DNA from 3 places in the Affinirhizobium pseudoryzae genome. Region 2 is predicted to be linked to each of the others. Evidence: predicted binding sites of a transcription regulator. Region 2 holds the regulator's gene; each other region holds the start of a gene.
What was found. The regulator LexA, encoded in region 2, represses DNA repair genes until DNA is damaged. The targets are predictions, from matches to a motif close to TGTTCNNNNTGTGTTCNG.

Region 1: G6N78_RS01725 (glycosyl transferase) is a predicted target of LexA. The motif match lies at 1,486-1,503, and genes of this name have one in related genera.
Region 3: recA (recombinase RecA) is a predicted target of LexA. The motif match lies at 1,320-1,337, and genes of this name have one in related genera.

Annotation. Positions count from the first base shown of each region.
Region 1 covers NZ_CP049241.1:313,746-317,022, reverse strand. Annotated here, with positions in the region: gene rnhB (ribonuclease HII) at 1-91, opposite strand, end outside; gene G6N78_RS01730 (PA0069 family radical SAM protein) at 271-1,428, opposite strand; gene G6N78_RS01725 (glycosyl transferase) at 1,559-2,071, shown strand; gene moaB (molybdenum cofactor biosynthesis protein B) at 2,079-2,630, opposite strand; gene G6N78_RS01715 (4-(cytidine 5'-diphospho)-2-C-methyl-D-erythritol kinase) at 2,630-3,277, opposite strand, start outside.
Region 2 covers NZ_CP049241.1:3,092,912-3,096,188, forward strand. Annotated here, with positions in the region: gene G6N78_RS14965 (methyl-accepting chemotaxis protein) at 1-298, shown strand, start outside; gene kdsA (3-deoxy-8-phosphooctulonate synthase) at 355-1,203, opposite strand; gene lexA (transcriptional repressor LexA) at 1,642-2,358, shown strand; gene G6N78_RS14980 (ComEC/Rec2 family competence protein) at 2,339-3,277, opposite strand, start outside.
Region 3 covers NZ_CP049241.1:2,840,015-2,843,291, forward strand. Annotated here, with positions in the region: gene cckA (cell cycle histidine kinase CckA) at 1-1,165, shown strand, start outside; gene recA (recombinase RecA) at 1,395-2,483, shown strand; gene alaS (alanine--tRNA ligase) at 2,648-3,277, shown strand, end outside.

The sequences.
Region 1 (3,277 bases), 870 kb from region 2:
CAGCGCGCGCGGCAAGCTCCAGCGAAAAATCGGGCGCCAATGGTGCGGCGTCGAAAAGGCTCGGAGAATCGGGTGGCGTGCGTTTTAACATGCGGCATTCACTCGCACGCGCACCCGATCTCCTGCAAGCCCTGAGGAAGCGGTGAGGCGGCAACGCTTCCTGCCACCCAAGGGGACAGGGGGGACTACAGGGCTCTCCGGCAGGCCGAGGCGGCGGACCTGACCGAAAGCTTCAGAACTCAAAACGTCGGCGGTCGCCGAGCGGATCACTCACAAGAGCGAGAGCTGCACACCGCCGCCCGCCGGCGGGATGAACAGATCGTCGCGCAGCGCCACGCCGCGCCGCGCAAGGCCAAGACGCTTGGTGGCAATCTCGAAGCGGCGGGAAATCTGCCAGGCATAGGGGCCGGCGCCCTTCATGCGCTTGCCGAATTCCGCGTCATAATCCTTGCCGCCGCGCATCGAGCGGATCAGCGACATCACATGCCGGTAGCGGTCGGGATAATGGCGCAGCAGCCAGTCCCGGAAAAGCGGGCTGACTTCCAGCGGCAGACGCAGCAGGATGTAGCTCGCCGTCGTTGCGCCCGCCGCCTGCGCGGCCTCCAGGATCCGCTCCAACTCGTGATCGTTCAGCGCCGGAATGATCGGCGAGGCGAGGACGCTCACCGGTATACCCGCCGCACTCAGCTGCTGGACTGCTTCCAGCCGCCGTGCAGGCGTGGACGCCCTCGGTTCCATGGTGCGGGCAAGCTTGCGGTCGAGCGTCGTCACCGACAGCGCTACCTTGGCCAGCCCCTTGGCCGCCATCTCGGACAGGATGTCGATGTCACGCGTGACCAGCGCCGACTTGGTGACGATCATCACCGGGTGGTTGGCCTTGGCCAGCACCTCGAGAAGCTGGCGCATGATCCGCCATTCCTTCTCGATCGGCTGGTAGGGGTCGGTGTTGGTGCCGATCGCGATTGGCTTCACCTTGTATTCGCGTCGGCTGAGCTCGCGCTCCAGAAGCCGCGGCGCATCCGGCTTGGCAAACAGTTTCGCCTCGAAATCGAGACCGGCGGACAGCCCCATATAGCTGTGGCTCGGCCGGGCGAAACAATAGATGCAGCCATGTTCGCAGCCGCGATAAGGGTTCACGGAACGGTCGAATGGGATATCGGGCGATTCATTGCGGGTGATCGCCGTCTTCGGCTTCTCCACCTGCACCTCGGTTTTGAAGGGTTCGAGCTCCTCCAGCGTCTGCCAGCCATCGTCGAACACCTCCCGGCGCTGGTCCTCGAACCGCCCACTCGGGTTCAAGCCCGCGCCGCGACCACGTCGCCGATCGACCTCGATCCGAAGACCGGAGGCTTCGACCAGGTGATCGGCAATATCAGCCGTATGAGCAGGCGCGAATGCGTCCTGCCGCAACTGGGTCAGCTCGTTCATGGGAAACTCCAGCGGTGAACGCCCCGCCCACCGTGAAAAGATTACTACCGCAGGCATGAGAACATTGCAAGAACAAAATCCGTATGACACCTTTGTGGCATTTCCTGCTGCGATGCGATAAGCATGCATCATGCTGACTGTTTTACTGGAATGCCGCGATCAGGAATCGGAGCTGGCACAGACCCTGTCGGTGCTGGTCACGGGCGCCGTCGAGGGGCTCGTGAGCGATGTCGCCGTGCTCGATTGCGGCTCCAGCGACGCCTCGCCGCGTGTGGCCGATGCCGCCGGCTGCCGGTTCCATCAGGATTGGGACCTGCGCGAGGTGCTGCAGGCGGCCCGCGGCGAATGGCTGTTCCTCATCGAGCCCGGTGCGCGACCGCAGATCGGCTGGGTGGAGGAGGTGATGGAACACATTGCCATGAACCGCCAGCCGGCCCGGTTTTCTCCGTCGCGCAACCATCGCCGACCGCTGTTTCGACGGCTGGTGTCGCCGGTCCCACCGCTCGAACAGGGGCTGATCCTGCGCAAGGCGGAAGCGTTTGCGGTGGCTAAACCCGGCATGCGGCTTGTGGATCTGGCCGGCGGCCAAAAACCGTTCCAGCTGACGAGCGAGATCGTGCCCGCCTGGGCGACGCGCCCCTGACGCGCAATCAGCCTTTTCCGCCGCGCTTCAGATGTTCGTCCAGCCGCGGCATGATTTCCACAAAATTGCAGGGCATGTGCCGGTAGTCGAGCTGTGCGCGCAGGATGCCGTCCCAGGCATCCTTGCAGGCGCCGGGAGAGCCGGGCAGCACGAAGATGAAGGTGGCATTGGCCACCCCGCCGGTCGCGCGAGACTGGATCGTCGAGGTGCCGATCTTGTCGTAGGAAATGCGGTGGAAGACTTCCGAAAACCCGTCCATGCGCTTTTCGAACAGCGGCTCCAGCGCCTCGGGCGTCACGTCGCGGCCGGTAAAGCCCGTGCCGCCGGTGGTGATCACCACGTCGATCTCGTCATGCAGGGTCCAGCTGCGCACCTGTTCGAAGATCGCCTCGCGCTCATCGGGCACGATGACGCGGGAAACCAGCTTGTGGCCCGCTTCGGTAATGCGTTGCACCAGCGTGTCGCCGGATTTGTCATTATCCAGGCGGCGGGTATCCGACACGGTCAGAACGGCAATGCCGACCGGAATGAAGGGGCGGCTTTCATCAATACGGTCCATCATGCGTCTCCCGGCAGCGTGTGTGTCGCCTGGATATAGGCCTCGGGAAAGCGGGTCGCCAGTCTCTGCGTTGCCGCAGTGGCCGTGGCCTCATCGGCATAGAGGCCGAAACAGGTGGCGCCGGAGCCGGACATGCGGGCAAGGCGGGCACCGCTCTCTTCCAGCGCCATGATCAGATCACCGATGATGGCGACGAGGCTTCGGGCCGGCAGCTCCAGATCGTTGCGCTGCTCCTTGAGGTAATCCATCCACACGGGGGCATCCGCGAGCGAGGGCAGGGGAGGCAGGGGTGCATTGTCGCGCCGCTCCAGGCGGCGAAAAATCTCAGGCGTCCATACGCCGACCAGCGGGTTGACGAGCACCATGGAAAAGGCCGGCAAGGCCACCGGCGTCAGCGCCTCGCCGATGCCACGTGCCAACAGTGGCCGGCTCACCAGGCACATGGGCACATCGGCGCCCAGTCGAAGGGCAAGCGGCGAAAGGTCCGCATCCGCCAGGGTGGCGTTCCAGACCCTTTGCAGACCGCGCAGGGTCGCCGCCGCATCCGCAGACCCGCCGCCGATGCCGGCGGCAATGGGGAGGTCCTTGTCCAGATGGATGTGCACCGGCGGGGCCGCATGGCCGCGCTCCCGCAGCACCTGCCGCAA
Region 2 (3,277 bases):
GGGCGAAACACTGGGGGTAATCGAAAACCAGATGCTGGCGGTCTCACAGCTGATCGAAACGATCGTTGGCCTGGCCAGCGAGCAATCCAGCGCACTTGCCGAAATCAGCCAGGCCGTCAACGACATGGACCAGGTGACGCAGCGGAACGCCGCCATGGCCGAAGAGGCGAACGCCTCCTGCCAGGACCTCGCCGAACATGCGCAGGACCTCGCCCGCCAGATGGCGCGTTTCGAGATCGGTCAGACACAGACCGCAAAGGCGCAGCACGCCGGCGCGCCTTATCGTCTGGCCTCCTGACCCCGATCGCAAAGCTCCAGGGACAGCCGATCCGCCCCCGGAGCTTCAACCGCATCTCAGGCCGCCTTGGAAACGGCGTCCAGCGCCATCAGCTTTTCCAGCAAACGTTCGAGATCGCTGAGACGCACCATGTTCGGTCCATCGGACGGTGCGTTGTCCGGATCATCATGGGCTTCGATGAAAAGACCGGCCACACCGACGGCAACCGCCGCACGCGCGAGCGTCTCGACAAAACGGCGCTCGCCACCGGTCGATCCACCCTGACCACCCGGCTGCTGCACCGAATGGGTCGCGTCAAAGATCACCGGTGCGCCGAGGCCCGCCATGATCGGCAAAGACCGCATGTCGGAGACCAGCGTGTTGTAACCGAAGGAGGCTCCGCGCTCGCACAGGAGCACGTTCGGATTGCCGCTGTCGGTAAATTTGGCCAGCACGTTCTTCATGTCCCAGGGCGCCAGGAACTGGCCCTTTTTCACGTTGATGACGCGACCGGTCTTGGCGGCCGCCACCAGAAGATCCGTCTGCCGGCACAGGAAGGCCGGGATCTGCAGGATATCCACCGTCTCGGACACCAGGGCGCACTGTTCTTCCGTGTGGATATCGGTGAGCACCGGAAAGCCGAATTCCTTCTTCAGATCAACGAAGATCTCCATCGCCTTGTCGAGACCGATGCCGCGCTTGCCCGATAAGGACGTGCGGTTCGCCTTGTCGAAAGACGATTTGTAGACGAGCCCGATGCCAAGCCTGTCGCAGATCTCCTTGATCGCACCCGCCATCATGAAGGCGTGCTCGCGGCTCTCCATCTGGCAGGGACCGCAGATCAGCGAGAAGGGCGCGCTGTTGGAAAACACGACACGAGAGGACCCCTCGCCGACCGAGACTTCCGAATTGGCTTTCACTGACATCTGCTTCACTCCTTAAGACCCTCAACCACACCTGCAACGCGCACCGCCCTTGCCACGGGGCCGGCCCTTGCCGCACGGGCCGCCAGCCCCGGTGCTTGTGGGACGCTGATTAGCAGCGCAGCGATCCGCTGTCACCCAACAGATCGGAGGGGACCGCGGCACAGACCGGCGAGCACCGACGCCGCGCAAAAAGACGCTTCCGAAAAGCCGCCCCGGGATGCACGCCCTCTGCTGTGCGAATCGCGTAGCTTCGTCATCCCGGCAACGACTGGCCATCGCTTCCGCAAGACTGCTTTGTGGCAACACGTTCTCTTTACGGGAAGAAAAATCGAGCTATTCCCGCCGTTGATGCATGCTTCAACAGATTTTAAGCACTTGCAGAACACATATGGAACATATAGTGTCTGTTCTGGATTTGTTTCCATCAGGATCGTCGCCATGCTCACACGCAAACAGCAGGAACTTCTTCTGTTCATTCACGAACGCATGAAGGAGTCCGGGGTGCCCCCCTCTTTTGATGAAATGAAGGATGCGCTGGATCTGGCGTCGAAGTCCGGCATCCACCGGCTGATTACGGCGCTGGAGGAACGCGGCTTCATCCGACGGCTGCCGAACCGGGCGCGCGCACTCGAAGTGATCAAGCTGCCGGAAGCCTATACACCGGCGCCGCAACCCCGGCGCGGCTTCTCCCCGAGTGTCATCGAAGGCAGTCTCGGCAAAGCTCCGCCGGCAAAACCCAACCTTACGGCCGTGGCCGAGGACAGCGCTTCTTCCGCTGCCGTCCCGGTGATGGGACGGATTGCTGCCGGCGTGCCGATTTCCGCCATCCAGAACACCACGCACGAAATCAGCGTTCCGCTCGAAATGCTGGGTCCTGGCGAACATTATGCGCTGGAGGTGAAGGGCGATTCGATGATCGAGGCCGGCATCCTGGACGGCGACACCGTGATCATCCGCAATGGCAGCACGGCGGTTGCCGGTGACATCGTCGTGGCGCTGGTCGATGACGAAGAAGCCACGCTAAAGCGGTTCCGCCGCAAGGGAGCGTCGATTGCGCTCGAGGCTGCCAATCCGGCCTATGAGACGCGCATCTTCTCCTCCGACCGGGTCAAGGTGCAGGGCAAGCTCGTCGGGCTTATCCGCCGTTACCACTGATGAGCCGCGCAAGGTGCGGCGGGATCTGGTTGTCGTTCCGGCCCGTCCGCCAGGAATAGGCCCGGTGCTGATGCCACGGGCGCGACTCGTCGGTAAAAGACGCCGTGAGGACCCAGGCGGTCTGGTCGCGGCTTGCGCCTGGCGCTTCGGGAAATGACAGTTGCAATGCACCGGTTCGGCGCAGGTGTTCCCCGGTGATGAGAAGCGCGCCGGACCGGCAGGCGGTGAGCCGCGTCGATGTGGCAACCACCAGATCGGCCTCGTCGCAGGCAGGACCGATGTAGCGGGAATCCTGCAGGACCATGATCCTGATGTGGTGTTCTGTGACGGCGGTGCAGGCGAGCGACGGGACACAGTGAAATCCGCGGCTGGTGTGCGCTGAAAATTGCCGGGCAAAGGCCTGGCGGGCGGTTCGCAACTCGGCGTCCGTCAAGGGTGGCCGTCGCGGGGGTGGTCCATCGGTCACGGTGGCTTTAACGGCAGTGGATCCCGCTGGCTCGGGGGCCTCTTCCGGTTCCGGGCGTGCGGCGGTGGATGTCTGCGGCGGGATGGTCTCTCCGATCCCATGCGCACTTTGCCACTGCCGATACAGGAAATCGGACGGGCGTGGCCGGTTTACATAGGCCTTGTCATTCTGCAGCAAGGCCAGAAGCGTGCCGTCCTCCGAAATCAGCAGATCAGGTATTCTTTGCGTCTGGCTCAGCCAGTCCACCAGAAGAGCCATGGCAATCAGCACCACGCCGAGCAGGCGCAATGCCGTTCTGGACAGAACGATCAGGATGAAGCCGGCCGATGCGAGCGGCAGGAAAAGAGCGTGCTTCACACCGAAGGAAACCTCTCCGTTCCAGGCGGCAACGGTGTGGGCAATTCTGATCACCCACTCCAGTGCAAGCCCCATCACCGCGAAAAACGGCGCGTC
Region 3 (3,277 bases), 250 kb from region 2:
CGGCATCGCGCATGATTTCAACAACGTGCTGACCGCCATCCTGCTCTCCTCCGACCATCTGCTGCTGCAGGCGCGTCCCTCGGATGCCAGCTTCGCCGACCTGATGGAAATCAAGCGCAACGCCAACCGCGCCGCCGTGCTGGTGCGCCAGCTGCTCGCCTTCTCGCGCAAGCAGACGATGCGGCCGGCCGTGCTGAACCTCACCGACGTGGTGGGCGACCTGCGCATGCTGGTGGACCGTCTGATCTCCGGCACCAATGTGAAGCTGGAGGTGGATTACGGCCGCGATCTGTGGCCGGTGCGCACCGATCTGTCGCAGTTCGAGCAGGTACTGATCAACCTCTGCGTCAATGCGCGCGACGCGATGCCGAGTGGTGGCCAGATCCGCATCCGCACCCGCAATGTCGATGCGGCGGAAGCCGCCGGTTTTGCTCAGGCCCGCCTTCCGGCGGAAGATTTCGTGATGGTGGAAGTGACCGATAGCGGCACCGGCATTCCGCCCGAGATCATGGACAAGATTTTCGAACCCTTCTTCACCACCAAGGAGGTGGGCAAGGGCACCGGGCTTGGCCTGTCGATGGTCTATGGGATCGTCAAACAGTCCGGCGGCTACATCTATCCCGAATCGGAAGTGGGCAAGGGCACCACGTTCCGCGTCTTCCTGCCGCGGCATATCCCGGAGGTGAAGCCCGTGACGGAGGCTTCCGCCGAGACCGGTGCGACGGGCGAGCAGCCGCCGGTCGCGGCCGTCGCCGCTGCGCCGGCCAACCAGGATGTGGATCTGACCGGCAATTCCGCCGTCGTGCTGCTGGTGGAGGACGAGGAAGCCGTTCGCCGCGGCGGAAAACGCATGCTCGAAACGCGTGGCTATACCGTGCACGAGGCGGGCTCCGGCACGGAAGCGCTCGACATCATGGAAGAGCTGGACGGCAAGGTGGATATCGTCGTCTCCGACGTCGTGATGCCGGAGATGGACGGGCCGAGCCTGCTGCGCGAACTGCGGAAAACCTATCCGGACCTGAAGTTCATCTTCGTCTCCGGCTACGCGGAAGATGCCTTTGCCCGGAACCTGCCCGCCGATGCCAAGTTCGGCTTCCTGCCAAAGCCGTTTTCCCTGAAGCAGCTGGCAGTCGCCGTGCGCGAAATGCTGGACCGTAAGGACTGATGGCTTGCGGACCGCTGCCCGAATCGGGCGCGGAAGCCCGTTACGCGCATGAGGCTCGCGGCCCGTCTTCCATCGTTGACAACGTGCGGGACGAAAAGAGAACGAAGACCAGATTTTTGTTTTAAGGCAATGGCTTAAATGGCTCTTGCAAAATGAGAACAAAAAGAGTACATATTCGTCATCCGATGTTTGTTGCCCGCCGGGCTGCAATAACCTAAAGGTGGATCAGATGGCACAGAATTCATTGCGGCTGGTAGAGGACAAGACGGTGGATAAGAGCAAGGCGCTGGAGGCGGCCCTTTCGCAGATCGAACGCTCCTTCGGGAAGGGTTCGATCATGAAGCTCGGCGCGAACGAGAGCGTGGTCGAGATCGAGACGGTATCGACGGGCTCGCTGAGCCTCGATATCGCGCTCGGCATTGGCGGCCTGCCCAAGGGCCGCATCATCGAGATCTACGGCCCGGAAAGCTCGGGTAAGACCACTCTGGCGCTGCAGACGATTGCGGAAGCCCAGAAGAAGGGTGGCATCTGCGCCTTCGTCGACGCCGAGCACGCGCTTGACCCGGTCTATGCCCGCAAGCTTGGCGTCGATCTGCAGAACCTTCTGATTTCGCAGCCCGATACCGGCGAGCAGGCGCTGGAAATCACCGATACGCTGGTGCGCTCCGGTGCGGTTGACGTTCTCGTCGTCGATTCGGTTGCGGCGCTGACGCCACGGGCCGAAATCGAAGGTGAGATGGGCGACAGCCTGCCGGGTCTGCAGGCGCGACTGATGAGCCAGGCGCTGCGCAAGCTGACCGCCTCGATCTCGCGCTCGAACTGCATGGTCATCTTCATCAACCAGATCCGCATGAAGATCGGCGTGATGTTCGGCTCGCCGGAAACCACGACCGGCGGCAATGCGCTGAAATTCTATGCTTCGGTGCGCCTCGACATTCGCCGCATCGGTGCTGTGAAGGAGCGCGAAGAGGTTGTCGGCAACCAGACCCGCGTCAAGGTCGTCAAGAACAAGATGGCGCCGCCCTTCAAGCAGGTGGAATTCGACATCATGTATGGCGAGGGTGTGTCGAAGACCGGCGAACTGGTCGATCTCGGCGTCAAGGCCGGCATCGTCGAAAAATCCGGCGCCTGGTTCTCCTACAACAGCCAGCGGCTGGGGCAGGGGCGGGAAAATGCGAAGACCTTCCTGCGCGACAATCCGGAAGTGGCGCGTGAGATCGAGCTGTCGCTGCGCCAGAATGCCGGCCTGATCGCCGACCGTTTCCTGCAGAACGGCGGGCCGGATGCCAATGACGGCGATGGGGATGCCGACTCCTGATCGGGCGGATCGTCTCGGATCGAATTTGAAAGCCGGCCGCGCATCGCAGGAAGATGTCCGGTCGGCTTTTGTCGTGCTGGACAGGGTCCGGCTGGAACGATAAAAGCCAGTGGTTTTTGACGCGGTAAAACCGCCCGGGCGGGCGGGGGAACAAGGGCTGTTGCATGAGTGGCGTGAATGAAATCCGGTCGACCTTCCTCGACTACTTTCGGAAAAACGGTCACGAGATCGTTTCCTCGAGCCCGCTCGTGCCGCGCAACGACCCTACATTGATGTTCACCAATGCCGGCATGGTGCAGTTCAAGAATGTCTTCACGGGCCTTGAATCCCGGCCCTACTCCACGGCAACGACCTCGCAGAAGGTCGTGCGCGCCGGCGGCAAGCACAACGATCTCGACAATGTCGGTTACACTGCACGACACCTGACCTTCTTCGAAATGCTCGGCAACTTCTCGTTCGGCGACTATTTCAAGGATCGCGCGATCGAGCTTGCCTGGAACCTCGTGACCAAGGGGTTCGACCTGCCGAAGGACCGGTTGCTCGTGACCGTCTATGCGGACGATGACGAGGCCGCGACGCTCTGGAAGAAGATCGCCGGTCTGTCGGACGACAAGATCATCCGCATCCCGACCTCGGACAATTTCTGGCAGATGGGCGATACCGGTCCCTGCGGTCCGTGTTCGGAAATCTTCATCGATCAGGGCGATCATGTCTGGGGTGGGCCTCCCGGTTCGCCGGAAGAGGATGGCGACCGCTTCCTCGAATTCTGGAACCTCGTTTTCATGCAGTTCGAC